DNA from 3 places in the Enterobacter sp. KBR-315C3_2022 genome. Region 1 is predicted to be linked to each of the others. Evidence: predicted binding sites of a transcription regulator. Region 1 holds the regulator's gene; each other region holds the start of a gene.
The links. The regulator CRP, encoded in region 1, controls carbon source genes, mostly activating them, when cyclic AMP is high. The targets are predictions, from matches to a motif close to ATGTGANNNNNNTCACAT.
Positions count from the first base shown of each region.

Region 2: cdd (cytidine deaminase) is a predicted target of CRP. The motif match lies at 2,016-2,033, and genes of this name have one in related genera.
Region 3: AB8804_RS07300 (glycine dehydrogenase) is a predicted target of CRP. The motif match lies at 5,223-5,240, and genes of this name have one in related genera.

Region 1 is NZ_JBGKEB010000020.1:42,397-52,115, forward strand. Features, by position in the region: gene tsgA (MFS transporter TsgA) at 1-161, opposite strand, end outside; gene ppiA (peptidylprolyl isomerase A) at 438-1,010, shown strand; gene AB8804_RS18335 (putative adenosine monophosphate-protein transferase Fic) at 1,116-1,700, shown strand; gene pabA (aminodeoxychorismate synthase component 2) at 1,731-2,294, shown strand; gene AB8804_RS18345 (aspartate aminotransferase family protein) at 2,380-3,600, shown strand; gene AB8804_RS18350 (YccS/YhfK family putative transporter) at 3,616-5,703, opposite strand; gene crp (cAMP-activated global transcriptional regulator CRP) at 5,761-6,393, opposite strand; gene AB8804_RS18360 (OsmC family protein) at 6,703-7,107, shown strand; gene AB8804_RS18365 (phosphoribulokinase) at 7,191-8,060, opposite strand; gene AB8804_RS18370 (YheU family protein) at 8,091-8,309, opposite strand; gene AB8804_RS18375 (hydrolase) at 8,306-9,328, opposite strand; gene mdcA (malonate decarboxylase subunit alpha) at 9,557-9,719, shown strand, end outside.
Region 2 is NZ_JBGKEB010000002.1:362,306-372,024, forward strand. Features, by position in the region: gene mglC (galactose/methyl galactoside ABC transporter permease MglC) at 1-136, shown strand, start outside; gene sanA (outer membrane permeability protein SanA) at 234-947, opposite strand; gene cdd (cytidine deaminase) at 1,074-1,958, opposite strand; gene AB8804_RS04460 (CidB/LrgB family autolysis modulator) at 2,087-2,782, opposite strand; gene AB8804_RS04465 (CidA/LrgA family protein) at 2,779-3,177, opposite strand; gene dusC (tRNA dihydrouridine(16) synthase DusC) at 3,356-4,288, shown strand; gene mdtQ (multidrug resistance outer membrane protein MdtQ) at 4,619-6,037, shown strand; gene AB8804_RS04480 (glycosyltransferase family 2 protein) at 6,075-7,046, opposite strand; gene AB8804_RS04485 (DedA family protein) at 7,176-7,745, opposite strand; gene AB8804_RS04490 (Yip1 family protein) at 7,902-8,489, shown strand; gene pbpG (D-alanyl-D-alanine endopeptidase) at 8,655-9,575, shown strand.
Region 3 is NZ_JBGKEB010000005.1:42,889-52,607, forward strand. Features, by position in the region: gene AB8804_RS07265 (KDGP aldolase family protein) at 1-379, opposite strand, end outside; gene AB8804_RS07270 (DgaE family pyridoxal phosphate-dependent ammonia lyase) at 376-1,494, opposite strand; gene AB8804_RS07275 (amidohydrolase/deacetylase family metallohydrolase) at 1,478-2,611, opposite strand; gene AB8804_RS07280 (DUF4310 family protein) at 2,654-3,295, opposite strand; gene AB8804_RS07285 (DUF4311 domain-containing protein) at 3,309-4,085, opposite strand; gene AB8804_RS07290 (DUF4312 family protein) at 4,109-4,408, opposite strand; gene AB8804_RS07295 (SFCGS family glycine-rich protein) at 4,411-4,773, opposite strand; gene AB8804_RS07300 (glycine dehydrogenase) at 4,784-5,122, opposite strand; gene cybC (cytochrome b562) at 5,439-5,825, opposite strand; gene pmbA (metalloprotease PmbA) at 5,864-7,216, opposite strand; gene yjgA (ribosome biogenesis factor YjgA) at 7,312-7,863, shown strand; gene mpl (UDP-N-acetylmuramate:L-alanyl-gamma-D-glutamyl-meso-diaminopimelate ligase) at 7,958-9,334, opposite strand; gene fbp (class 1 fructose-bisphosphatase) at 9,514-9,719, shown strand, end outside.

The sequences.
Region 1 (9,719 bases):
GCGTTGAGGAAGGTGAAGGTGTTACTCATGCTGGAAACGGGCAGCTGGAAGTAGTCTGCGATATTTCCCATCACCATCCCGGTGACGATCACCAACGCGCCGGTCAGGGCGTAGGAGAAGAAGCTGATCCATGTGAGCTTGATGCGATTGCTGTTAGTCATGTCTGGCCTGTTGAAAAAAGAAAAGCGCCGGAGGGCGCTGAGAGCGGGCAAATTCTAGTCTTGAAAGTGATCCATTCCCACCTTTTCAGAGAAATTTACGATCGATTGCAGTTTTTTATGTGATCCTGATCACGCAAACTGGCGCGAAAACCAAACGTTTGCGTCGTTACAACTGTTTCAATTTCGTAAAATTAGGTAAAAGTCTGGCCTCGGTCCATACTGCTCTTTAGAATCAAGCCATTCGCTTTATACACTGCGCTTTGTTAAGGAATTCTCATGCTCAAATCAACGCTGGCGGCTGTTGCAGCTGTGCTTGCTCTTTCTGCCGTTTCCCCTGCTGCGCTGGCAGCAAAAGGAGACCCTCACGTCCTGCTGACGACCTCCGCCGGGAACATTGAGCTGGAACTGAATAGCCAGAAAGCTCCTGTATCAGTGAAAAACTTCCTCGATTACGTGAACAGCGGTTTCTATAACGGCACCACGTTTCACCGCGTGATCCCAGGCTTTATGGTGCAGGGCGGCGGTTTTAATGAACAAATGCAGCAAAAGCAGCCTAACCCGCCGATCAAAAACGAAGCGGATAACGGCCTGCTGAACAAGCGCGGCACCATCTCTATGGCGCGCACCGCGGATAAAGACAGCGCGACCAGCCAGTTCTTCCTCAACGTGGCGGATAACGCCTTCCTCGACCACGGCCAGCGCGACTTCGGCTACGCCGTGTTCGGTAAAATCGTGAAGGGCATGGACGTGGCGGACAAAATCTCCCAGGTTCAGACGCACGACGTCGGTCCGTACCAGAACGTGCCGTCCAAACCGGTGGTTATCCTTTCTGCAAAAGTCCTGCCGTAATCTCCCTTAACGCGGGCAACGTCCTGCCCGCGTCATCCCCCTCCCTGCGAAAGCGCGTTTTGCTGCTTATAATTGTGGCAAACGGAAATCTTCAGGGAGGCATTAGTGAAAAAACTCACCGACAGGCAAAAATCCCGTCTCTGGGACCAGCAGCGCAGCGTTAATTTTCAGGCCAGTTGTCTCCTTGAAAAAGGCAATGGTCCTTCAGAACCCGAGATTGAGACGCTTGAGCTTGGGCCCGCCGCGCCCGGCCTGCCCCAACTGTGCCTCATCCACCGCCATCTGTACCGCAAAGAGACGAAGCGGGCTGGCGAGTTCCGCACCGACGACATCATCAAGGGCGACATTCCCTTCTGCCATTTCGAATACATCGAGAAGATGGGAAACGAGCTGATGGCCGATCTGGAAGCCGACAAGTATCTGGTTGGCCTGGATAAAGACGCGTTTGTTGAGAAAATTAGCCACTACTACTGCGAAATCAACATGCTTCACCCGTTCATCAGCGGCAACGGCATCGCCCAGCGCGTCTTCTTTGAGCAGCTGGCGATCCACGCGGGCTACGCGCTGGACTGGCGGGGTATCGATCCCGAACGGTGGGTCGCGGCGAACCGCAGCGGCGCCACGGGAGACCTGACCGATCTGAACGCCATCTTTGCCAAAGTAGTGAGCGACGCGCGGGAAACTGAGTAGAATAGGGCGGCCTTTTTTTCTGGAGCCGCCATGATCCTGCTGATTGATAACTACGATTCCTTCACCTGGAACCTTTACCAGTATTTTTGCGAACTCGGCGCCGAGGTGGCGGTGCGCCGCAATGACGAGATCGCGCTCGCCGATATCGACGTGCTGGCCCCGCAGAAAATCGTCATTTCGCCGGGGCCGTGTACGCCGTCAGAGTCGGGCGTTTCGCTGGACGCTATTCGCCACTACGCGGGCAGGCTGCCGATTCTGGGCGTTTGCCTGGGCCACCAGGCCATTGCGCAGGTTTTCGGTGCCACCATCGTCCGCGCCGCGAAAGTGATGCACGGTAAAACCTCACCAATTACCCATACGGGCGCGGGCGTCTTTGCGGGGTTAAATAACCCGCTGACCGTGACGCGCTACCATTCTCTGGTCATTGACCCGCCGACGCTGCCCGCCTGCTTCGAGGTGACCGCCTGGAGCGAAACTCAGGAGATCATGGGCATTCGCCATCGGGAATGGGATCTCGAAGGCGTTCAATTCCACCCGGAAAGCATTCTCAGCGAGCAGGGGCACCAGCTGCTGGCGAATTTCCTCAATCGCTGAATATCTATTGCCTTGTTGTGATTTTTTATGCATATTTTTGATTATATTTTCACAATCTCTGTGACATAAAATGGATGGGCATGACATGGCAACTGAACAATCCGCAATTACCCGCGCAACATTCGACGAAGTGATCCTGCCGGTTTATGCACCGGCCGAGTTTATCCCGGTGAAGGGAAAAGGCAGCCGCGTGTGGGATCAGCAGGGCAAAGAGTATGTGGATTTCGCGGGCGGCATTGCGGTGACGGCGCTGGGCCATTGCCATCCTGCGCTGGTGGAGGCGCTGAAAACCCAGGGCGAAACCCTGTGGCACACCAGCAACGTCTTTACCAACGAACCTGCGCTGCGCCTGGGGCGCAAGATCATCGAGGCCACCTTCGCCGAGCGCGTGCTGTTTATGAACTCCGGCACCGAGGCCAACGAAACCGCCTTCAAGCTGGCGCGTTACTACGCCTCTACCCGCCACAGCCCCTACAAAACCAAGATTATCGCCTTCCATAACGCCTTCCACGGCCGCTCGCTGTTCACCGTGTCCGTTGGCGGCCAGCCGAAATATTCCGACGGCTTTGGCCCGAAACCGGCCGACATCATCCACGTGCCGTTTAACGATCTGCACGCGGTGAAGGCGGTGATGGACGATCACACCTGCGCGGTCGTGATCGAGCCGATTCAGGGCGAAGGCGGCGTGACGGCAGCCACGCCGGAGTTCCTCAAAGGGCTGCGCGCGCTGTGCGACGAGCACAAGGCGCTGCTGGTGTTTGACGAGGTGCAGTGCGGCATGGGGCGTACCGGCGATCTCTTCGCCTATATGCACTACGGCGTGACGCCGGACATTCTGACCAGCGCCAAGGCGCTCGGCGGCGGGTTCCCGGTGAGCGCGGTGCTCACCACTCAGGAGATTGCCTCCGCGTTTCACGTCGGTTCCCACGGCTCCACCTACGGCGGTAATCCGCTGGCCTGCGCCGTGGCGGGCGCGGCGTTCGATATCATCAACACGCCGGAGGTGCTGAGCGGCGTAAGCGCGAAGCGCGAGCAGTTTGTGAAGCACCTTCAGCAGATTGACGCGCAGTACGACGTGTTCAGCGAGATCCGCGGGATGGGGCTGCTGATCGGCGCCGAGCTGAAGCCGCAGTACAAGGGCCGCGCGCGCGACTTCCTGCACGCCGCCGCCCAGGAAGGGGTGATGGTGCTCAACGCCGGGCCGGACGTGATGCGCTTCGCGCCGTCGCTGGTGGTGGAAGAGAAGGATATTGAAGACGGGTTAGTTCGGTTTGCCGCAGCGGTCGGGAAAATCGTTCGGGGATAATCTCACGCGACACGCTCAATACGGCGTGCGTTTCAGAATGCGCGTTAACCAAATCCCGTGATGCGGGCGCTGGCGCCATGCCACCGACGAAATGGTGTGCATGGTGTTTAAATGCCCGAGCACGCGCTGTAAATGCTGCTCGAGGGTGCTCATCGGCCCGTGGGTGAGCGTCTCCGGCGCTTCCAGAATGTTCGAATCCCCCGACTCGCCCGGCGCGTCATACTCCAGCCGCTGCTGACAGCGCTGCAGGGCGATTTCACACGACTGCAAATAGCGCTGCGCCAGATCCGGCGTCAGCATCGTGTGCTCGCGCGCCAGCGTGGTCATGGCGTTGATATGCTCAACGATAAACTGGCTGTGCGTCACCCACAGCTTCATATCCGCCAGATAATGCGAATTAAAGCCCGGCTCCAGCATCGCCTGGTTAAGGGAGTTAAACAGGGCGTTGTGCGCCTGGTTGACCCGCATGCGCTGATACGCCAGCGGCGAAGGCTGCGGATCGTTGCTCAGGATTAAGCGGATGGCCTCCTGGTCGGCTTCGAGCGCGTCGTGGGCGTTCTGGCGCAGCAGCCCGCTCTGCCACTGCGGCCACAGCCAGACCATGCCGCCGAAGGCGATCAGGCAGCCAATCAGCGTATCAACCAGCCTGGCGACGATAAACTGTTCGCCGTTGAGCGTGAGCAATTGCAGGGTATATACCGCGGTCACCGTAAAGCCGACCATCGCCCAGCCGTAGTTTTTACGGATAATCAGGTAGCTCACCAGCGTCACCACCAGCATTCCCGCCAGCGTATACCCTTCCGGCACGTGGAAGTGCAGCGTCACGCCCGCAATAATTAGCCCCGCCATCGTGCCGCCCGCCCGGTGCAGAATGCGCACGCGCGTCGCTCCGTAGCCGTTTTGGGTAACAAACAGCACGGTCATGAGGATCCAGTACGGCTTCGGCAGGTGCAGCGCCATGCCCATCAGGCTGGCGATGCTCAGCATCACGCTGATGCGCGCGGCGTTGCGCAGGGCGGCGGACTTGAGCGACAGATAGCTTTTCAGGGCAGGCAGCAGCGGCAGGCGCTTCTGCTTGTCGGCCATCAGGTCGCGCGGATAGAGCGGGCGATGCGTGCGCAGAACGCGGGCGATGCGGCTGAAGTGCCATGCCGCGAACTGGCCAACCGGGTTATCGGGGTGCTGGCGGGCAATTTTCTCCAGCGCGCCGAGCTGTTTTTCCATGCTGAAGCGCGTGGGAAAGCGGTGATACAAAATGTCGTCGGCCAGCACGCGCAGGCGCGCCGAAACCGTCTGCGCGTTCCAGCGGATCACCGCTTCCGCGTGGCTGCGCTCGACCAGCTTCTGCACCTCCTGCGGATGGTGCAGGCTGACGGAGATGTGCTCCTGCAGGTCCAGCCCCACCTGGAAGATGCGCAGCAGCCGCTTGTACTCGTGGTTTTTATTGGCGGCGAGCATGTGCAGCTGCTGGTAGCACTGGCTGATGAGATCCACCACCTTCTGCTGGCGGGTCAGCAGCGGCGGCAGGGATTTTTCCGGGTCGGTATGCTGCGTGAGCAGGGTGTATTTGGCTTCGCAGTAGTCGGCCAGCTGCACGTAGAGCAGGCTCAGGGATTCGCGCAGCGGCTGTTCCCGCCACAGCCAGAACCAAAACCAGTTGAACACGCCGTACCACAGCGTGCCGAGGGCGTAGATCAGCAGCGGCTCCCACACCGGCATATTGCCCGCAAGGCTCAGGGTGAAGATGGCGGCGATCAGCGAGGCGGGCAGCAGGCGCGCGTGCAGGGAACTGATTTCCGCGGTGACGCCGAGCGTCATCGCCAGCACGGTTAAAATCAGCGGCAGCGGAATATCGCGCGCCAGCAGCAGCTGAACGGCGAGGCTACAGCCAGCAAACAGGCAGCCGCCAATTATAAGTCGTTTGAAAAAGCGCTTGTGCGGCGTGTCCAGCCCGGCAATGTTGCAGCAGGCGGGCACCAGGGAAAACAGCAGCCCCTGCTGGAGATGTCCAAGAATGAGGCCAACGGCCACGGGCAGGCACAACACCAGCGTTTGTCGCAGTGCGTAGTTAACTTCCGGGTGATAGATCAGCCTGCGCCACATGGGGAATAGAGACAAAAACGGCGTGACACCCTGCGGTGGCACGCCGTTTGACCGGAATTAACGGGTTCCGTAAACCACAATGGTTTTACCGTGCGCAGAGATCAGGTTCTGATCTTCCAGCATTTTCAGGATGCGGCCCACCGTTTCGCGGGAGCAACCGACGATCTGACCAATCTCCTGACGGGTAATTTTAATTTGCATGCCGTCAGGGTGGGTCATCGCGTCCGGCTGTTTCGCCAGGTTCAGCAGGGTCTGCGCGATACGGCCGGTAACGTCCAGGAAGGCGAGGTTACCCACTTTCTCCGACGTAACCTGCAGACGGCGCGCCATCTGGGAAGAAAGACGCATCAGGATGTCCGGGTTAACCTGGATCAGCTGACGGAACTTCTTGTAAGAAATTTCAGCCACTTCACATGCTGTCTTTGCACGAACCCAGGCGCTACGTTCCTGGCCTTCTTCAAACAGGCCCAGTTCACCGATGAAATCGCCCTGGTTCAGATAAGAAAGGATCATCTCTTTCCCTTCTTCATCTTTGATCAGCACTGCCACCGAGCCTTTAACGATGTAATACAACGTTTCCGCTTTTTCACCCTGGTGAATCAGCGTGCTCTTCGATGGGTACTTATGAATGTGGCAATGAGACAAGAACCATTCGAGAGTTGGGTCTGTTTGCGGTTTGCCAAGCACCATGCGCTGTTATCCTCTGTTATAAGCTGTCTCCAGAGCCATACGTTGCATCCTGACTCTGGGTTTGCAATCGAATTCTTACCCATACCTGGGAAGTCGGCCGTCTAATGTGTCGCAGCCAGTAAAGTTTGATGTCCTCTGCATACATGTGTAACGTCAATGTATTACTGTAGCATCCCGAGTGTTTTAGCATAGCTTTTGCCGCGTGTCTCCTGGTGTCTCGCTTCAGCATGATGCAGGTCGCCTTCCGTTGCGAGAAATGTAACGCACGCGTAATCTGTCACCAAAAATGCAACGTTGGAGTTAATCATTATGCAAGCGCGTGTGAAATGGGTTGAAGGGTTAACCTTCCTGGGCGAGTCCGCTTCCGGCCACCAGATTTTGATGGACGGCAACTCCGGCGATAAAGCGCCAAGCCCGATGGAGATGGTGCTGATGGCGGCAGGCGGATGCAGCGCGATTGACGTGGTGTCTATCCTGCAGAAAGGCCGTCAGGACGTGACCAACTGCGAGGTTAAGCTGACGTCGGAGCGTCGTGAAGAGGCGCCGCGGCTGTTCACGCACATCAACCTGCACTTTATCGTCACCGGTAAAGAGCTAAAAGATGCGGCGGTATCGCGGGCAGTAGACCTTTCTGCGGAGAAATACTGTTCAGTGGCGCTCATGCTGGAGAAAGCGGTGAATATTACCCATTCGTATGAAGTGATCGCGGCGTGATTTTTTGGCGGGTGGCGCTTCGCTGACCCGCCCTACAAAAGCACGACCGTAGGCTCGGTAAGCGCAGCGCCACCGGGCAACAACTACGCGATCTGCTTCCCTTCCATCAGCCGCTGTACCAGCGGCGTCATGATTAACTCCATCGCCAGCCCCATTTTCCCGCCCGGCACCACCAACGTATTCATGTGGGAAATGAAAGAGCCCTGCAGCATCGCCAGCAGCCACGGATAATCAATCCCTTCCAGATTGCGGAAATGAATCACCACAAAGCTTTCGTCCAGCGAGGGGATGCTTTTCGCCGCGAACGGGTTGGAGGTGTCCACCGTCGGCACGCGCTGGAAGTTGATGTGGGTGCGCGAGAACTGCGGCGTCAGGTAGTTAATGTAATCTTCCATGGAGCGCACCACGGAGTCCATCACCGCCTCGCGCGAATGCCCGCGCTCGCTGATGTCGCGGGTGAGCTTCTGGATCCACTCCAGGTTGACGATAGGCACCACGCCGACCAGCAGGTCAACGTGGCGCGCCACGTCGTGCTGCGGGGTGACCACGCCGCCGTGCAGCCCTTCGTAAAACAGCACGTCGGTTGGCTCCGGCAGCGGCTGCCAGGGGGTGAAGGTGCCCGGAACCTGGTTCCAGGGCACGGCTTCGTCATAGGTGTGCAGGTACTTGCGCGACTGCCCTCTGCCGGTCTGGCCGTATTCGATAAAGGTCTGCTCCAGCAGGCCGAAGTCGTTCGCGTCCGGGCCGAAATAGCTGATGTGCTTGCCCATGTCGCGCGCCTTGCGGATCGCCATGTCCATTTCGGGGCGCGTGTAGCGGTGAAAGCTGTCGCCCTCAACCTCTGCCGCCCGCAGGTTTAGCTGGGCGAAGATCTTGCGAAAGGCGAGGCTGGTGGTGGTGGTGCCCGCACCACTCGAACCCGTTACGGCAATAACCGGATGTCTGGCAGACATAGCAACTCCCTGACTGGAAAGGTGTAAAGATCAGCCGTGAAACGCGTTGCGGGGCATGATATTGACCGTTTCATGCAGTTCTGACCACACCAGCACCACGTCGCCGCTTTTCAGCTGGCGCTTCACATCGTCGACCTTTTGTTCAAGCGAACGCTCCTGTTCACCATAATCGGTGCCTTCGCGTAATACAAAGCTTTCAATCAGATTATCGAGCGTTTCGGGAGACAGATCCTGCCAGGGAATAATCATTTAGCACCTTCCAGATAAGTCGTGAGCCAGTCGGGGATGCGCGTCTCCAGCCACATTTTCGGACGGCGCAGCGTGCCGCCGACGAAGCCGACGTGCCCGCCGTACTCGGTGAGCTGGTACTGCACGTTCGCCGGTAAATGCTCGGGAGCCGGAATCGAGTGATGATCCATGAACGGATCGTCCTTCGCGTGGACGATCAGCGTCGGTTTAGTGATCTGGTTCAGCAGCGGCATCGCGCTGCACTGGCGGTAGTAGTCAATCGCGTCGGCGAAGCCGTGGATCTTCGAGGTAATCAGATCGTCGAACTCGCGCAGGCGTTTTACCCGCTTGAGCTGCTGCAGGCTGACGGGCAGCGTATCCGGATAGGCCTTGAGCTTGCGCGCGGCGTTGGCCTTCAGCAGGTTGAGCAGGTAGCGCTGGTAGACCCGGGAAAAGCCTTTTTCCATATGGTAGCTGCACTGCTCGAGCATAAACGGCGCGGAGACGATGACGGCGGCATCCAGCGGAACCGCGTCTTTTTCTTTCGCCAGCAGGCAGGCCAGCATGTTTCCGCCGAGCGAGTAGCCGACCGCCGCCGTCGGCACGCTGCCGAAGCTGTTCCGCAGCCACGTTAAAAACCACGTGCCGTCTTCGGTTTCACCCGAATGGTAGATGCGCTTCTGGCGGTTCGGCTCGCCGCTGCATCCGCGGAAGTGCATCACCACGCCGAGCCAGCCGCGCGCCTTCGCCGCCTGGATTAAGCCGTGCGCGTACGGACTGTGCAGGCTGCCCTCCAGACCGTGAAACACCACCAGCCGCGGCTTGTGGCGGGCCTGCTCGGGATCTTCGCTCCAGGCGAGGTCCACGAAGTCGCCGTCCGGCAAATCCAGGCGCTGCCAGTGCGGCGTGAACTGAAGCCTGCGGCGGATCAGACGCGGCAGCATGGTTTGCAGGTGCGGGTTTGCCGCGCCGCGCATGGGCACGAACTCGGCGCTCTCTTCGCCTGCGATCTCGAAGTCGGACGGGATTATTTGGGTCATAACGGCGATGTTAATTGTTGTCAGTTATTTACGATACCTTCCGAATTGTACCCCGATTAGCCTGGTTTTCCGCAACATGAACTGATCCCGATCACAAATCTTTACCGTGATTATTACTCTCAGGCTAATGAATCCGCTCTACGCTTAATTGATGCCTTTCTCACCAGCGCGCACACTTTACTCAACGTTAAGCAAATCAGAATGATGTGCTGAATCAGGAGGTTAATAATGTTATCTGGGCAAACACCTACCCGGCAGTGGAACACTCGACGCACCGAGAAAGCGCGTCGTCTGGCCTCCGTGCCGGTGCAGGGCAAGGTACTGCCAACGGGCGATCTGGTCGCCATGCTGGAAAAACTGATCGCACCGGGCGACAAGGTTGTGCTGGAAG
Region 2 (9,719 bases), on a different contig from region 1:
CGTTATCATTTTCACCGTTATCAACTACGGTCTGACCTATATCGGCGTGAACCCGTACTGGCAGTACATCATCAAGGGCGCGATTATCATCTTCGCGGTTGCCCTTGATTCACTGAAGTACGCGCGTAAGAAATAAGTTCTTGAGAATAAAAGGCTCGCTCACGTAGCGGGCCTTTTTTTTGTCCGGTGGCGCTGCGCTTGGCGGGCCCACAGCATCGTGACTGTAGGTCGGGTTAGCGTTTCTTCTGCAGTTCCAGCAGCTGCTCCGGCGTGACAGCCGGATAACCCTGCGCGTCTTCAGGCACCTCATGCATTGCCGGGATCGGCACCAGCGGGCCTAAGAAGCGCGGCTCGCGCTTGAAGAGATACAGATCGGCCAGCGCGCCAAAGCGGGCGCCAAACTCGCGCACGCGCACGCTGAGCATATCCTTCGGCGACGGCACGGCGTAGCACTGGGCCTGAATGCCCATGTGCAGGGCGATAAACAGCGCGCGCTCGCAGTGGAAGCGCTGGGTAATGATGATGAAATCGTTGGTGTCGAACACTTTGCGGGTGCGCACGATCGAGTCCAGCGTGCGGAAGCCAGCGTAGTCGAGCACGATGTCTGCCGGATCGACGCCGCCCGCAATCAGGTCCTTACGCATCGTTACCGGCTCGTTGTAGCTTTGCTGGGCATTATCGCCGCTCAGCAGCAGGTAATTGACCTTCCCGCTGTTATAGGCGTTCAGCGCGCCCTGAATACGGTAGCGGTAATACTGGTTAATCACGCCGGTGCGATAGTATTTGGCGGTGCCGAGCACCACGCCGACCTGGCGGTAGGGGAGATCCTGCAGCTCGTCGAAGATATACGGGGCCGTTTTCCAGCTCATCCAGCGGTCGAGGCCAAGCACGATCAACAGCAGTATGCCGATCAGGACAGACAGGCTGTAAAACACGCGCTTTAACATGGAGATGGCTCGTTCGTGGGTGAAAGTTCACTCAGGCTACTTTACCCGCCTGGTAAGCGCAAGAAACAGAGAATCAACTGAAGGGTTTTTCATCATACCGGCGGGCATTTCTGCCCGCCGGAGGGATTACGCGAGCAGAACGCGGTCAATTGTTGTGCAGCCCAGCGCTTTCAGCGTCGCGGCGGTCGCATCCCACTGGATCAGCGGCGCGTCGGCTTTTTCTGCCAGAATGGCGCGCTGAATGTCCGGGTAGTCATAGCCGTTCAGGCTCAGTAGGTTCAGGGCGCCCTGCAGCGGCGGCAGCGTTGGGTTAAACGCGGCGTTTTCGGCATAGCTGCCGGTAAAGATGCGCCCGTCGCGACACTGCAGCGCCACGCCGCTCGGCGATTTGCTGTACGGGGTATGGCTTTTGTTCGCGGCAGCGATAGCGGCTTCGCTCAGCGCGTCGCCGGACAGGGTGAAGCCGTGATCCTGCTCGTCCATCAGCAGCGTTTTGATCTCAAGATCTTTCGGGCCAAAGGCGTCGGGCAGATAATCGCCCAGCGTGCGCGGCTCGCGGCCCGGCAGGTTAACGCGCAGCTGCAGGCCGCTGTTCAGCTCGTTCATAAACTGGCGGCAGTGGCCGCAGGGGGTGTAATTCACGGTGATCGCGCTCAGGGATTTTTCCCCGCGCAGCCAGGCGTGGCTGATGGCGCTCTGCTCCGCGTGAACGGTTTGCTGCATGGTCGCACCGAGAAACTCCATGTTTCCGCCGAAGTACCAGGTTCCGCTTACGCCGCGGGCGATGGCGCCGACGTTGAAGTGGGAAAGATCGGCGCGCGCGCAGGCGGCGGCCAGCGGCAGCAGTGCGAAAGCCAGCGCGTCTTCGTCCAGTCCCGTTGCTTCTTTAAGCGTCGCGACCTGCCCGGCGGTCAGCAGGGCGGGGAAATGCGCATCCGCCAGAACCGGAGCCAGGGCTGATTGCAAATTCTCTGCAAGCTGTGCGAAAGCAGATTGAAAACGTGGGTGCATGGCGTTGCCTCATAAAGGTTAATGGATCGGTAGTGTACGGAGCCAGTGAGGCCTTATTTGTGATCTGCATCTCATAATGTATGCAACTTATGAAAACAAAATGAAATTTGCGCGACGCATCGCAAATTTTAGCCCACTACCGCCAAAATAATCGGGAAGACGAACGGGGCAATCAGCGAGGTGATAATCCCGCAGATCACCAGCGCCAGCGAGCTAAAAGCGCCTTCCTGATAGTCCACTTCGGCACAGCGCGCGGTGCCCAGCGCGTGCGAGGCGGTGCCCATGGCGAGCCCACGCGCCGCTTTCGTGTGGATTTTCATCACGTTGAGCAGGGTATGGCCAAACACCGCGCCGAGGATGCCGACGAAAATCACGCACATGGCACTGATGGCGGGGATACCGCCGATGCTGCCGCCTACCGCCATGGCGATGGGCGTGGTGACCGATTTAGGCAGGATGGAGGCGGCGATCTGCGGCGATGCGCCCATCAGCAGCGCCACCGTGGTGCCGGTGACCATCGCCACCAGGCTGCCCACGAAGCAGATGGTGATGATGGACTTCCAGCGGGCGCGGATCTGATGCAGCTGTTCATATAAAGGAAACGCCAGCGCCACGACGGCAGGTTGAAGCAGATCGTTGAGAATTTTGCTGCCAGCGAAGTAGCGTTCGTAGGGGATGCCCGTCAGCAGCAGGAAGGGGATAATCACCACCATCGCCACCAGCAGCGGGTTAAGCAGCGGCATTTTCAAACGTGCGGCAAGCCTGCGCGCCGCGAAGAATACCGCCAGGGTTAACGGCAGCGACCACCAGATATTAGCCATCATTGTTTGGTTCCTTTCTGCCCGACCACTTTACGTTCGCCGTGAACGATGTGCGAACTCCAGCTCACCACCAGGAAGACCACCAGCGTGCTGACCGCGCAGGAGACGACGATGGGCCCGAACTGCGCCATAAGCAAATCGTAGTATTGCATGACGCCAACGCCGATGGGCACGAACAGCAGCGCCATGTAGCGGATAAGCACGAAGCAGCCGGGGTTGACCCATTTCGCCGGGAGGATCTGCAGCGCCAGCAGCACGAAGAGGATCAGCATCCCGATGATGCTGCCGGGAATGGTGATAGGCAGCAGGGAGGCGACGAAAATCCCGGCGTAGAGACAGGCATAAATCAGTACGAATGCGCGCAGATATTGCCAGATGATATTCAGTGATTTGCTCATGGTGAAAGTCCTTGCTGAAACGCATTCATCATACAATTAAACCCTGAAATGTGCCACGGATCACATCATGAATTTTGAGCATACCAGACATTCCAAAACGGAACGTCGGGCATTTCCACAAATGGACAGGGCAAAGTTTACATGCAACTATAGCGCGTCTTTTTTTTCAGGTACTGATATGCGTGTTTTGCTGGCCCCTATGGAAGGCGTGCTCGACTCGCTCGTGCGCGAGCTGCTGACCGAGGTAAATGATTACGATCTCTGCGTGACGGAGTTCCTGCGCGTGGTGGATATGCTGCTGCCAGCAAAATCGTTCTATCGGCTCTGCCCGGAGCTGCATCGCCAGAGCCGCACCGCATCCGGCACGCGGGTGCGCATTCAGCTGCTGGGCCAGCATCCGCAATGGCTGGCGGAAAACGCCGCCCGCGCGGTTGAGCTGGGCTCCTGGGGCGTCGATCTCAACTGCGGCTGCCCGTCGAAGCTGGTCAACGGCAGCGGCGGCGGCGCGACCCTGCTGAAAGATCCGGAGCTTATTTACCGCGGCGCAAAAGCGATGCGTGAGGCGGTGCCGTCCGATCTGCCGGTCACGGTAAAGGTGCGGCTGGGCTGGGACAGCGACGCGCGGCAGTTTGAGATTGCCGATGCGGTACAGCAGGCGGGCGCCACCGAGCTGGTGGTGCATGGTCGTACTAAGGAAGACGGCTACAAGGCCGAGCGCATTAACTGGCAGGCGATTGGCGAGATCCGCAAGCGGCTTTCTATTCCCGTTATCGCCAACGGCGAAATCTGGGACTACGACAGCGCTCAGGCCTGCCTTAAGGCAACTGGCTGCGATGCGGTGATGATAGGCCGCGGCGCGCTGAACGTGCCTAATCTGAGCAGGGTGGTGAAATACAACGAGCCGCGCATGCCGTGGGAAGAGGTGGTCACGCTGCTGAAAAAATACAGTCGTCTCGAAAAGCAGGGTGATACCGGGTTATATCACGTTGCGCGCATTAAGCAGTGGCTGAGCTATCTGCGAAAGGAGTACAGCGAAGCGCTGGGGCTTTTTCAGGAGATCCGCGCGCTGCAAACCTCTGCCGAAATTGCCAGCGTGATCCAGTCCAAATAAGAAACGGCCCGGAAAAATGCGGGGCCGTTCACTCAGAATATCATCTTGAATACGCCTGTTACCACCAGCAGCCCAATCAGAAAAATAATCAAAATAATCCAAAGTAATATCTTCATTTGCCTCTCCTGTGCATGTTTGTCCTATCAAGTGTAGCAGCCCCTCGGCGCGTGAAAATATAATTGCAGTGAATGCATGTAATTTATTGATTGGATTGGCGAATAATTTTCCAATTATGTGATTGTATGACAACGTGTGGATTGCCACGGGTTACTAAAAAAAAGAGCGGCGCCAGGCGTAATTTGCGCCTTTAATTTTTGAGTGCATGACGTGATGAAACGTTCTTTTCTTTTAGCCCTGACGACTCCGCTAATCTTTACGCTCGCCGCGTGCGCGCCGCAGCATCCCTCGGTATCAGCCATTAAAACCCAGCCGGTCGCCGCTGGGGTTAACGCGCGTCTGAGCCACGTCGACTGGCCGAAAAACGCGTGGTGGAAAGAGTATAACGACCCGCAGCTGGATTCACTGATTGCAAAAGCCCTGAGCAATGCCCCGGATATGCAGATTGCCCGTCAGCGCATCACGCTCGCAGAAGCCCAGGCGAAAGCCGCGATGGCCGCCGACGGTCCGCAGGTTGATTTTTCTGCTGACCTTGAGCGCCAGAAAATGTCGGCAGAAGGCTTAATGGGCCCGTTTGCGCTGACCGATCCCGCAGCGGGCACAACCGGGCCGTGGTATACCAACGGCACGTTCGGCCTGACGGCGGGCTGGGATCTGGATCTCTGGGGGAAAAACCGTGACCTGGTTGAGGCGCGCATTGGCAAAGTGAACGCGCAAAAGGCGGAGCTCGAGCAGACCCGCCAGCTGCTTGCCACCAGCGTGGCGCGGCTCTACTGGGAATGGCAAACCGAATCGGCGATCTACGGCGTGCTGAGCGATATCCGCCAGGAGCAGAATAATATCATCTCGGCGGATAAACAGCTTTACCAGCACGGGATCACCTCGTCCATTGAGGGCGTCGAAACCGATATCAATGCCAGCAAAACCGAAGAGCATATGGCCGACGCCGCGGGCAAGATGAAGGCCATTGAGGCGCGGCTCCAGGCGCTGACCAATACGGCATCGGTGAAGCTCACGCGCCGCGATCTTCCGGCCGTTGAGGCCTCTTTACCTACGACGCTGGGCTATGAGCTGCTGGCGCGTCGCCCGGACCTTCAGGAAGCGCGCTGGTATATCGAAGCGTCGATGAATAACGTTGATGCGGCCAAAGCGGCGTTCTATCCCGACGTCAACCTGATGGCGTTTTTGCAGCAGGATGCCCTGCACCTGAGCGATCTTTTACGCCATTCCGCGCAGCAGATGGGCGTGACGGGCGGCTTCACGCTGCCGATTTTTGACAGCGGTCGCCTCAACGCGCAGCTGGATATCGCCCAGGCGCAGAACAATCTCAGCGTTGCCGATTACAACAAGGCGGTGGTGGATGCGGTAAACCAGGTCGCGCGCACCGCCAGCGAGGTTGAGACGCTGACCAGCAAAAACCAGCAGCACCAGCGCGTAGAGCACGATGCCGCAAGGGTGGTTACGCTCGCGCAGGCGCGCTTTAATGCAGGGCTGATTGCGGGCTCGCGCGTCAGCGAGGCGAAAATCCCGGCCCTGCAGGAGAAGATCTCCGGCTTGACCTTAAAGGGCCAGTACCTGGACGCCACCCTGCAGCTGACCTCAGCGCTGGGCGGCGGCTATCATCACGGGTGAAAAGGATCGTAGCGCGAAGTACAACAGGCGCTACGAACTACCGTTTGAAAGCGTAGAGAAATTTAGAGACTTTCGTTATTAAATGAGGATGTTTCATATGAAAAACAATAGATCCTTTTGTTTCATTCTTATCAATGAAAACTGAGGATCTCTTGATGATATCGCATATTTTTTTATCGTATTTATAATAACCATATATTTTTTTATGGATGGTTTTTATTTCTAACAGACAGTTTAGAATGACCAGCTTTAATAATTCTTGTTTTTTCGGCGTATGAGCATGCGAATCAAATTCACTGATAGTATGCTCAAGCGTGTCAGTCATGTTGTTTATATCGTCAACAAGCAGGTTTTGCGTGATGCCGCTATGGTTAGTTCTGTATAAGTACAGAGGTGCTTTAATAGACACAATGTTTTCTGATTTAAAATATAACCATGGCGTGAAGTACATGTCTTCATATCGACCACTGTTTGGAAATTTGTGGTCTCCGAGAATGTCTTTCCTGAAGACCCGGCTCCAGACGTGCCAGTGAGAGCGTTTGAAACGCTCGCGTAATACGCTATCGCTATTCTTATGAATCGCATGCTGCACGTCTTTTATCTGCGATTTTTCAGGTAACTCCGCGTCATCATTGAACCGAATGTACTCAAAGTCGATCAAATCGGGCTTTTCATTCTTGACGATGGGATAAATAACGTCCATCAAGTTGTCGAACCACAGATCGTCACCGTCAATAAACAGTATATATTCACCCGATGATAAATCTAATCCAACGTTTCGGGTTGCAGAGATACCCTTGTTGTCTTGCTGTATATATTTAACATTGGCCGTGTGTTTTGTCGCTAATGCGCGGAGTATTTCATCATGCGTGCGATCGGTTGAGCCATCATTGATGATGACGATCTCCATAGTATCGTTAGCTTGTTTCAGCACTGACATCAATGATGAGAAAATATAATTTTCATTGTTGTGTGTAGGTATAATGATACTAAAAACAATGTTACTCATAGCGATCTCAAATAAATTAACGCAAAATTTTTTGTGCAATAATACACCAACAGTCTATTACTGTCTGATTTTTTTGGACCAGGTCACTGCGCCTTCCTTAAAACTCGCGGGCGGCGCAGGACCGCACGGCTAATCTTCCCGCTTATTCTCCCGGTGCTTCAGCCATAGCCTCACCGCAACCACGCCGACGACCACCAGAATCAGCCACGCCCAGTGCTTCACGTGCTGGTCGAAATTGTGCAGCCACGGGCCAATGACTTCGCCCCCGACGTAGCCGAGCGAGGTGAAAATCAGCGCCCAGGCGATGGCTCCGAGAATATTCAGCGGCAGGAAAATTTTCGGCGGCAGGCGGCTCGCGCCGATGAGGATCGGGCCCACGATCCGAAAGCCGTACATAAAGCGGGTGCCGATCACAAAGAGGTAAGGGTGACGCTGGATCAGCCTTTGCGCCCGGCTGATTTTTTTGCGGTGCTTCGAAAAGCGCTCAAGCAGGGTAGGCCCGAAGCGTAATCCCAGAAAGTAGAGCAGTTGGTCGCCAATCATGCCGCCCAGCGCCACGGCGGCAACCACCAGCGGAAATTTTAGCAATCCCTGATGCGCTGCAACCCCGCCCAAAAGCGTGATGGTTTCGCCCTCCGCCACGCTGCCAACCACCAGCGCGGCGTATCCGTATTGTTCAATCAGACCGTTGATATCCATTAAGTACGCGTCGTCTCCTTGTTTTTCCTCCGTTAATGATACACCCCATCTATGGATTACGCGGCCTCGGGGGCAAATTTAGTGCTGTACACAAAATAATCTACAGCCTGCATTATACTTGAGGTATCGATGACGGGCCGACAACAAGGGGGCGTTATGAACCATGTCTGGGGACTTTTCTCCCATCCCGATCGTGAAATGCACGTGATCAGAAATGAGAACGAAACGGTTGCGCATCACTATACCCACCACGTGCTGCTGATGGCGGCGGTGCCGGTGATTTGCGCGTTCATTGGCACCACGCAAATAGGCTGGAACTTCGGTGATGGCACCGTGGTGAAGCTCTCCTGGTTTACCGGGCTCTATCTGGCCATTCTGTTCTACGGCGTCATGCTGGCGGGGGTGGCCGTGATGGGGCGCGTGATCCACTGGATGGCGCGCAACTATCCTCAACGGCCTTCTCTGGCGAACTGTATGATATTTGCCGGATATATCGCGACTCCGCTGTTTTTAAGCGGCATCGTTGCGCTCTATCCCCTGGTCTGGCTGTGCGCCCTTATCGGTACGCTTGCGCTCTTTTACACGGGTTATCTGCTGTATCTGGGCATACCCACGTTCCTGAACATCAATAAAGAAGAGGGCCTGAGCTTCTCCAGCTCCACGCTGGCTATCGGCGTGCTGGTTCTGGAGGCGCTGCTGGCGCTGACGGTGATTCTGTGGGGCTACGGATACCGTCTTTTCTAAGTTCACTGCGCTGCTGGCGCAATTGCAGCAGCGCAGCATCCGTTCATGATTATCCGCTGGCGACATTTCACGGTGACCGCTATGATGCCGTAGCCAGCCTGCGTTTTTCATACGCGCAGGCGGCGTACGTCAATACGTGCCTGATTCACTATCAGAAGTCTCACCATGCTGAAATTCCGTGTCTCTTTACTTAGCCTTGCGCTAATCCTCGGTGCGTCTGCGGCCGTGCCGGCGATGGCCGCCGCGACAGCCGCCGCGCCGGCTGCTCAACCGCAAATTGCGTCCGGCAGCGCGATGATTGTCGATCTCAATACCAATAAGGTGATCTACGCCAGCCATCCCGATCTGGTGCGACCGATTGCCTCAATCACAAAATTAATGACGGCGATGGTGGTGCTTGACGCACGGCTGCCGCTGGACGAAACGCTGAAAGTGGATATCAGCCACACGCCGGAGATGAAGGGAATCTACTCTCGCGTGCGCCTGAACAGCGAAATCAGCCGCAAAAATATGCTGCTGCTGGCGCTGATGTCGTCAGAAAACCGCGCGGCGGCAAGCCTGGCGCACCACTATCCGGGCGGATATGACGCATTTATTCGCGCGATGAATGCCAAAGCCAAATCGCTGGGCATGACCAACACCCGCTTTGTCGAGCCGACCGGCCTGTCGATTCACAACGTGTCGACGGCGCGCGATCTTACAAAGATGCTGATTGCCAGCAAGCAGTACCCGCTGATCGGCCAGCTCAGCACCACCCGTGAGGATATGGCGACGTTCTCTAATCCGTCCTACACGCTGCCGTTCCGTAACACTAACCATCTGGTTTACCGCGAAAACTGGAACATTCAGCTAACCAAAACCGGCTTTACCAACGCGGCGGGCCACTGCCTGGTGATGCGCACCGTGTTCAATGGCAAACCGGTGGCGCTGGTGGTGATGGACGCGTTTGGCAAATACACCCACTTTGCGGACGCCAGCCGCCTGCGTACCTGGATTGAGACCGGGAAAGTGCAGCCGGTGCCGGCCGCGGCGCTGACCTACAAGAAGCAGAAAGCGGAACAGATGGCGACGGCGCAGAACGATTAGGTTGTCTCTGCGGTCTGGTGCCCTCACCCCAAGCCTCTCCCACGGGGTTGAGGGTTCCCCAGTAATTTTTTACTCTTAAAGCAATGAAAAAATTACAGGATAATAAAAGACTTACAGCGGTCCCCTGGTCCGGCTGAAAATCGC
Region 3 (9,719 bases), on a different contig from region 1:
TCACCATGCCGACGGTGCCGGTTGGCGACACCAGGCCGTTGACCACGGACTCGCTCTGCCCCAGCAGCGCGCGGCTGGTCGCCACGCCGGTGAAGACCTGATTCACATGCTGCGGCTGCACCTGGCGGGAGATCTCACTCACCATCGCCGACTGGTTCGGATCGCCCGCGCCGAGGCCCACGGAGAGCGCGTTATCAATCAGCTGCGCGTACTCGCGCATGTCGGCAACCGCGCTCGCCACGTCCGGGTAGTTTTTAGAGAGCACGCCCACCAGCACGTGGCCTTCCGCCGCCTCGTAGATGGCGCTGGCGTTGGCTTTTGAGCCTGCCAGCACGTTCAGGCAGACGCGGTCACGGTAAAAATTCGGGGTCAGTTTCATGCCTTTTTCTCCTGGCCTAATACTTCGCTAATGCGGCGATAGACAATGTTCAGCTGGTCTGCGGTCACGCTGCGCACGTCCGCTTCGATAATCCCTTCGTTAGCCTTGTAGCCGCGGAAGTAAATGGCGTATTCGCCCTGCTTGAGCTTATTCACCAGGTCACCGGTGCCGACGCCGGTTGCGGCTTCGTCGAACTTAATCTCGGTACGCGCGATGTCGCGTCCGGCGCTGTCCCAGACCACGCGCGCGGTGACGCCGTTCAGGGTGTTGAGCGCGTCGATAAACGGCGTCATCTTCGCCACCATCTCGTCGCCGCTCTCCTTGGTCGCCGTCAGGTAGTGTTCAATGGCGCAGGTCAGGCCGAGAATGCCCTCTTTGCCCACCTTCATCGCGCGGCCAATGCCCGCCGTCTGGCGCTTCACCCACTCAACGTACTGGGTTCTGCCGATCACCAGCCCGCTGGTTGGCCCTTCGATCGCCTTCGCGCCGCTGTAGATAACAAGAGAAGCGCCGGAGCGGTAGTAGGCGTGCAGATCTTCCTCCGCCGCCGCGTCGACGATCAGCGGCAGATCGTGCTTGCGCGCCACGACCGCCGCCTGCTCGACGCTGAGCATGCTTTTCTGCACGCAGTGGTGAGACTTGATGTAGAGGATCGCCGCCGTGCGCGGGGTGATCGCCGCCGCCAGCTGATCGGCGGAACATTCGTTAGCGTAGCCCGCTTCCACCAGCCTGCCGCCGCCCAGCGCCACCATGGTGCCGACCGGCGCGCCAAAGTTGACGTTGTGGCCCTTCGGCAGCACGATTTCATTGTTTTCAATCGGGGTGACGTGCAGGTTTTCCAGCAGCCAGTCGCTGTCTTTCACCAGCATCGCCGCCACGGACTGGGCAATGCCCGCCGAGGCGCAGGAGACGACCGTCGCCCCTTCCACGTCCAGCAGCCTGGCGATGTATTCACCGGTTTTATTGACCAGATCCTTCATCTCGAAATAATGATTCATGCCGTCCATCGCCGCCTGCACCACTTCCGGGCGCGGCGTGGAGACGCCCAGCGCCGTCATGCGGCCAGAGGTGTTGATAACCTGCTTTAAATGGTACTTCTCATAAATCGAAGGCATTTTCCGTGCTCCCTTGTTCGGTCATGTAGCCCTTGCCCGCGCGGATCGCGGCAAGCGGCACCAGAATGTGTTCAGCCTGCAGGCTGTCGTTTTCAGCGTCCGTCAGCAGCGTCGGCTGGCGCTTCAGCGTGAACAGCGTCAGGTCGGCGTCGAGGCCCGGCGCGATGCGCCCCTTGCGCGTCAGGCGCAGGCCGTCGGCGGCGTTGGCGGTCACGCACTCAATCACCTGCGGCAATGACATGCCGATGGCGAGAAACTTCGACATCACGCTCGCCAGGCTTCCTACCGGGCCGTTAATGCGGTTGCGGCAGTAGATATCCGAGCTGATGGTGTGCGGCAGAATGCCCATCGCGATGGCGCGCTTCGCCACCTCAAAGCTGAAGCTCGCGGTACCGTGGCCGACGTCCAGACGCACGCCGCGCTTCAGGGCGGAGGTGATGGAGGCGCGCAGCTCGCCGGACGGCGTCAGGATGCGGTTCGGCTTGCCGTTGTAGCAGTGGGTGATGATGTCGCCAGAGCTCAGCAGCTCGGCGATTTCGTCGAGGTTCGGCGGGTTGTTGCCGATGTGCACCATCAGCGGCAGGTCGCCGTTCTCTTTCTGAATGGCTTTCGCGCGCTCCAGCGGCGTGATGCCGTTTTCACCGACCACGCTGCTGCTCATGCGCGCCTTCAGGCCGACGATAAAATCAGGGTGGCGCTTCACCGCCTGCTTCACCGCGTCGGCGTCGATATTGGCCATGTTGGCCAGCTCGTTCTGGGCAATCAGCCCCACGCGGGAGATGTTCAGCAGCGCGTACACCTCCGTCGCGGCTTTGCGGGTCATCGCGTAGAAGTCGTCCACGTCGTCAGCGCCCGTGCTGCCCGCGTCCACCACGGTAGTGACGCCGGTGGCGATGCCGACGCTGTCCGGCTCGTCGTGGTAAATCGGGGAATTGGGGTAGCAGTGAACGTGGGAGTCGATCCAGCCTGCGCTGACGAACACGTCGCCGTTTAGCTCAACCGTTTTACGGGCGGGTGCGTTAATCTCGCCCAGCGCCGCGATTTTCCCGTCCTGAATGGCGATATCGGTCAGGGTATCGTCGGAGAGGCGCGCGCGGCGCAGGAGTAAATCAAACATGGGGTTCTCCTGGTAAGGCGGGCGCCGCAGCGCCCGCGGGTATTAAAGAGCGACCGGGAACAGCCAGCCTAACAGCATGGCACCGAGGATCGCGCCGCCGGTAATCGGCTTCTGCCAGATGTAGAACAGCAGCGCACCCAGCAGTGACCCCACGCCGATAGGAATGGAGGCGGTCATGGCGCTGAGGATGATCAACGGCCCGAGGAAGCGGCCGGAGGCGTTGCCCGCGCCCATCATCACGTCCGCGCCGTAGGTCGAGTTGCTCTGGTTGATGGTGAACTTACGCGCCAGGATGATGACGTAGCCAATCGCCAGGCCAATCACCAGGCCGGTAATCAGCGCGGCAATGAAGTTGGTCACCGGGAACATAATGCCCGCGCCGAGCAGCAGCGCCGGAACGCCGAGGCCCACGCCGGTCTGGATCGCGCCGCCGATATCCAGAATACCGACCAGCGATCCTTCGATGATGCGCGCGAACAGGAAGCTCGCGCCGAACGCCGCCACCGCGCCGTACACGCCGGTATCGATACCCGCTTTCAGCATCGCCACGAAGGCCACTTCGTTAAACGCGCCGATGCCGTAGAGGTAGTACATGTGCGTCCCGGCGAAGACGCCGGAGGAGAGCAGGCCAACGAAGATCGGGAACGACCAGTCGGCATACCAAAAACCTTTATTCTGTTCCATTTAGAGGCTCCTGTTATTTACCGCTGAGCGAGTTGTGGATCATGTCGAGCCAGTTCGGCACGGTCAGATGGAAGGATTCGATCATCTTCATGTCGAAGCCGCGGAAGAAGCCGCTCAGCACGAACAGCGCGACGATGGCCGCCATCATCACCTTGGTGACGTGGTTCCAGCCGCTCTCTTCCACGCCTTTACCGATCAGGATCCCCAGCACCAGGCCCGGTACGGCGTTGCCCATGATCAGCTGCGCCGCGCCGCCAAACACGGTGGCCCAGAAGCCGGATTTTTTGCCCGCGTCGATGGCCGCCAGCCAGAAGATCACCGGCATCACGGTGTTCACCAGCAGGTTTGCTGCGGGCACCAGCACCTTCACGGCGGTGACCTGAAGCGCGGCGGGCACGGAGGAGGCGGTCAGGTTCAGGAAGGTGACGACCAGCATGCCGATGATGCCGCAGGCAATCGCCATTTTGCGCGGATCGTGCAGCGTTTCGCCGACGTTGCGGTTCTTGATCATCAGCGCCGCGGCGCCCCAGTTCGGGATGATGCGGTGGTCAACGTCCTGGGTGAAGGCACCTGCGGCCACGGAAGAGGCCCAGGCGTTAAAGAAGAAGCCCAGCCCAAAGGAGAAGTGAGAAGCCGGATCCCCTTCGCAGGAGTTCAGTTCCCCCAACGTACGAAACGCGCCCATACCCTGTGTGGTAGGCGCATGAAACATGCGTGCAGCCCCGGCCCCAACGCCGACGCCAACCAGGCCGCCGATGATGAGCGATTTTATTAAAATTATCAGGAACATTATTCTGCCCTATGTAGTAAGAATCAGCGTTGCGTGACGAAATCCACCTGGTCGAGATTGATAGCGGTCACGTTGACGGTCACATCCAGCTCCACGCTGTAGGTGCGTCTTTCCCGGCGCAGAAAGAAGAACAAAAAGGCTTCTTTGCGCACCGCTTCTTGCGCCTGAACGACCTGCACATCCTGTGGCTCAATACGCAGTAAGATATGCGGTGAGGCTTTCATCACCGCGGCCTGAACGTGGTTGAGCGCGTCGGCAAAGGCGCGCGCTTTGGCGTCGCCCTTCCCCTTCACCCTCACCGTGGTTGTGAATTGTTCTTTCATGCTTACGCGCCGTGCTTCTTCTGCCACGCCTGCACCAGACGCTCGCCCAGCTCTTCTTTATCCATAAAACCGAAGCCCAGCACGTTGCAGCCTTCGTTGATGGCGGTGACGCCCTCGTCCACGGAACGCATGCCGTATTTAGCCTTGTAGCCATATTTGGTCTGCGCGGTGATGGCACCCGCGCCGCCGCTGCCGCAGAAGGAGATGCCGAAGGTGGCATTTTCCGCTTTCATCACGTCGCCCAGCTTCATGTCTGCCGCCACGCCCGGCACGACCACCGCGCGTCCACCTGCTTTCTCTACACCGGCAGCCACTTTCTGACCTTTGCCCAGGCGATCGCCAATCACGACTGTAATCTGTTCCATGTGTTGCTCCTTAAAGGTTGTCTTTCGCGACTTCAAAGTGAACGGAGAGCAGCCAGGCCTCTTCATCAGGAAGGTTGCCGAACTGCGCCACCACTTCGCGGGCGAGTTGCATTGAATCAGGTGAAATTTCGTCGAACAGGTCCGCTTCAACCTCCGGCAGCGGCTCGCCGGTCACGGACCGGTGCGCCATCGCGCGAACGTGAGAGGTGAGCATTTGTTCCTGTACCGCATTGGGAATGATGTTGTGCCCGGCGAGCAGGGTATAGACCTGCTGCAGCATGGTGGTAGCGAGCTGTTCTGTTTGCACCGCCTGTTCCCCAACGTCGTTCATTACCGCTCCGTTAATCACTGGTCTTACCCCGTTAATGGCTCTGGAATAAAACTAACGCCGGGGGCGCATTGTTTGTAGCGAGTTGTTTTCCACTTCAAAGTGGAAAGGCGAGCCGCACTAGTGATCTGTGCCACATAAATGCGCTGAATATGGATAAATCGCTGTATTTGCGTGATGAATATCACGCATTCAAGCGGAAAAACATTCGGGGCGTGGATGAAAACGTTCGGGCGTAATCGCGCAAAAATGTGATGGCGATAGGGTTTACTTATTACCGGGCAAAAAAAACGGGGGCCAATGGCCCCCGCTGGATGCGTGTCAGATGCGCGATCGGTTAGCGGTACTTTTTATGGTACGCATTGCGCGTGGCGACGAACTGATCGGCTGCCGCCTGGGCGTCCTTCACCTTGCCTTCGTTGGCGAGCTTCAGCGCGCCGTCGATCTGGCCCACCAGCACGTCAAAGCCGTGGCGGAAGTCCTTCATTTCAGGGCTGTCCGGCGCTTTGTTTTCCAGCTTCGGCGGGGTGGCTTTTTGCGCATCCAGCGCCGCTTCACGCATTTTGGTCAGTGCGTCCTTCATTTCCGCCGCATTGTCCGTTTTCTGCACCACCTTCAGGTTTTCGCTGAGGATGTCCATATTGTCTTCAAGATCGGCGGCAAACGCAGAAGAGCCAAGAACCAGCGTTGACGCGGCGACGATCGCTAACAGGTGTTTACGCATTGCTCACTTCCTTTTTTATTATTAACAAAACGCTATCGCTATTGACCCGCAATTTTCATTTCGGGCAGAAGTACAGAACCACACTGTATATTGCTGCGGGTTTCAATATCGTTACCGACCGTCACGATATTGCGCCACATGTCCTTCAGGTTTCCGGCGATGGTAATTTCGCTCACCGGATACTGGATTTCACCGTTCTCCACCCAGAAGCCCGCCGCGCCGCGCGAGTAGTCGCCGGTGATGCCGCTGACGCCCTGGCCCATCAGCTCAGTGACCACCAGGCCGGTGCCCATCTCTTTGAGCATCTGCTCAAAGTTCAGCCCCTGTCCGGCGATGCGCCAGTTGTGGATGCCGCCCGCGTGGCCGGTGCTTTTCAGCCCCAGCTTGCGCGCGGAGTAGTTGGTGAGCAGCCACTGGGTCAGCACGCCGTCTTTAATAATGTCGCGACGCTCGGTGCGAACGCCTTCGCTGTCGAACGGCGTGGAGGCCAGGCCTTTCAGCAGGTGCGGATGCTCTTCGATGGTCAGCCACTCCGGCAGGATCTGCTTGCCCAGCGAGTCGAGGAGGAAGGTGGATTTACGGTAAACCGAGCCGCCCGCGATGGCACCGACCAGGTGACCGAACAGGCCGGTCGCCACTTCGTTGGCAAAAATGACCGGGGCCTTCATGGTGGAGAGCTTGCGCGGAGAAAGGCGCGACAGCGTGCGCTCGGCGCACTCTTTGCCGACCCACTCCGGAGACTGCAAATCGCCCAGCGCGCGGCCAATGGTATAGGCGTAATCACGCTCCATATCGCCGTTCTCTTCCGCGATCACGCAGCTCGAAAGCGAGTGGCGCGTAGAGCAGTAGCCCTGCAGCATGCCGTGGCTGTTGCCGAAAACCTTGATGCCGTAGTGGCTGTTAAAGCTGCCGCCTTCGGTATTGGTGATGCGCTTGTCGGCCTGCAGGGAGGCCTGCTCGGCGCGCGCGGCCATTTCGATGGCTTCATCCGGGGTTACTTCCGCCGGATGGAAAAGATCGAGATCCGGGGCGTCGAAGGCCAGCAGATCTTTGTCCGCCACGCCCGCGTAAGGGTCGGGCGAGGTGTAGCGGGCGATATCCAGCGCGGCCTGCACCGTACGGGCAATCGCATCCGGGCTAAGATCGGTTGATGACGCGCTGCCTTTGCGGTTCTGGTGATAGACGGTAATCCCCAGCGCGCCGTCGCTGTTAAATTCGACGTTTTCCACTTCGCCATAGCGGGTGCTCACGCTGATGCCGGTGGTTTTGCTGACCGCCACCTCGGCGCCATCTGATTTGCCTGACGCGAGCGTCAGCGCGGTGGAGACGGCTTCTTCGAGGATCTTACGCTGCGCTTCAACTTGGGAGGTTACTTTCATCGCAAATGCCATACTGTAAGAGAGAGTTAACTGAAGTCTAACAGAGAACCGTTTTTCAGTGCGCGTCTTAACTGGTAACATTAGCCTCTTTTTTTAAGGAGCCTGACATGACTAAGCAGCCCGAAGACTGGCTCGACGACGTTCCCGGTGATGACATCGAAGACGAAGATGATGAGATCATCTGGGTCAGTAAAAGTGAAATTAAACGTGACGCCGAAGAGTTAAAACAGCTTGGCGCGGAAATGGTAGAACTGGGTAAAAACGCGCTGGATAAGATCCCGCTCGACCAGGATCTGCGTGATGCCATTGAGCTGGCACAGAAAATCAAAAAAGAAGGCCGTCGTCGCCAGCTTCAGCTTATCGGGAAAATGCTGCGTCAGCGCGACGTTGAACCGATCCGCCAGGCGCTGGACAAGCTGAAAAACCGCCACAACCAGCAGGTTGCGCTGTTCCACAAGCTGGAGCAAATTCGCGATCGTCTGATTGAGCAAGGTGATGACGCCGTGCCGGAAGTGCTGAACCTGTGGCCGGACGCCGACCGCCAGCAGCTGCGCTCTTTGATCCGCAACGCGAAGAAAGAGAAAGAAGGGAATAAGCCGCCGAAGTCCGCGCGCCTGATTTTCCAGTACCTGCGCGAGCTGTCTGAGAACGAAGAGTAATCTGTTCCCCTCACCCCGGCCCTCTCCCCGGAGGGGCGAGGGAGAAAACACGGAAAAGTAGGCCCGGTAAGCGCTAGCGCCACCGGGCTTTTTTTTACACGGCTGTCGCTGCCGCCTTCTTCGCCAGGCCGTCCAGCAGCTTCTGATGGATGCCACCAAACCCGCCGTTGCTCATCACTAGAATGTGATCGCCCGGCTGGGCGGCTTTCACCACCATATCCGCTAAAACATCCACGTCCGCGCTCCAGTGCGCAGGCTGAATGCAGGCGTCGGCCACTTCCGCCACCTGCCACGGAATATGCTGCGGCTGCAGCAGGAAGACCTCATCCGCACGCCCTAACGACGGCGCGAGATCGTCTTTGCAGATGCCCATCTTCATGGTGTTCGAGCGCGGCTCCAGCACGGCCAGGATCCGCGCCGTTCCGCCGACCTTACCGCGCAGCGCGGCCAGCGTCGCGAGGATCGCCGTCGGGTGGTGCGCGAAATCGTCATACACCGTCACGCCGTTGGCTTCACCGCGCAGCTCAAGGCGGCGGCGGGCGTTAATGAACGAGCCCAGCGCGCTGGCGGCGTCCGCAGGCAGAACCCCCACGTGACGCGCGGCGGCAATCGCCATCAGGCCGTTGTGCATGTTGTGCTCGCCTACCAGCGCCCACTTCACCTCACCCACTTTTTCACCGTCGAGCAGCACTTCCCACTCGGAGGCATCCGCATTCAGCTTTTTCGCCTGCCAGTGGCCCTGCTCGCCCACCAGCTCCTGCTCGCTCCAGCAGCCCATCGCCAGGGTCTGCTTCAGGTTGATGTCGTTTTCCGGGTAGATGATGCGTCCCTGCCCCGGCACGATACGCACCAGGTGGTGGAACTGCTTCTGAATGGCTTTCAGGTCGTCAAAGATGTCCGCGTGATCGAACTCAAGGTTGTTGAGGATCAGCGTGCGCGGGCAGTAGTGAACAAACTTGGAGCGCTTGTCGAAGAACGCGCAGTCGTATTCGTCCGCTTCGATCACGAAGAACGGGCTGTCGCCGAGGCGCGCAGAGACGTCGAAATTGCCCGGTACGCCGCCGATCACGAAGCCAGGCTTGTAGCCGCACGCTTCGAGGATCCAGGTCGCCATGCCGGCGGTGGTCGTTTTGCCGTGCGTACCGGCCACGGCCAGCACCCAGCGGTCGCGCAGCACAAAGTCATGCAGCCACTGCGGGCCGGACATGTACGGAATGTTGCGTTCCAGCACCGCCTCAACGCACGGATTACCGCGGGTCATGGCGTTGCCAATGATGACCAGGTCCGGCTGCGGATCCAGCTGGCCGGCATCGTATCCCTGAATCAGGGAGATCCCCTCTTTCTCAAGCAGCGTGCTCATTGGCGGATACACATTGGCGTCCGAACCTGTCACCTCGTGGCCCAAAGAGCGCGCCAGCAGTGCCAGTCCGCCCATAAACGTGCCACAAATCCCCAATATATGAATGCGCATACGTCACTATCCTTCTTTAATGTGGCGCACATTTTACTCACATGTCAGCGGGTGTGAAACGCATTTCAGGTAAATCCGTATTTTGCTGGCGCGATTCACCTCTGCGCTACTATTTGAATATTTGTTAAGATTGTTGGACATCAACCGCTTTACTCAACATAAGATGCAGGGAAAGTGTTATGAAAACGTTAGGTGAATTTATTGTCGAAAAGCAGCACGAGTTTTCTCATGCTACCGGCGAGCTCACTGCTTTGCTGTCGGCAATAAAGCTGGGCGCCAAGATCATCCACCGCGATATTAACAAGGCCGGGCTGGTCGATATCCTGGGTGCCAGCGGTGCCGAAAACGTGCAGGGCGAGGTTCAGCAGAAACTCGACCTGTTCGC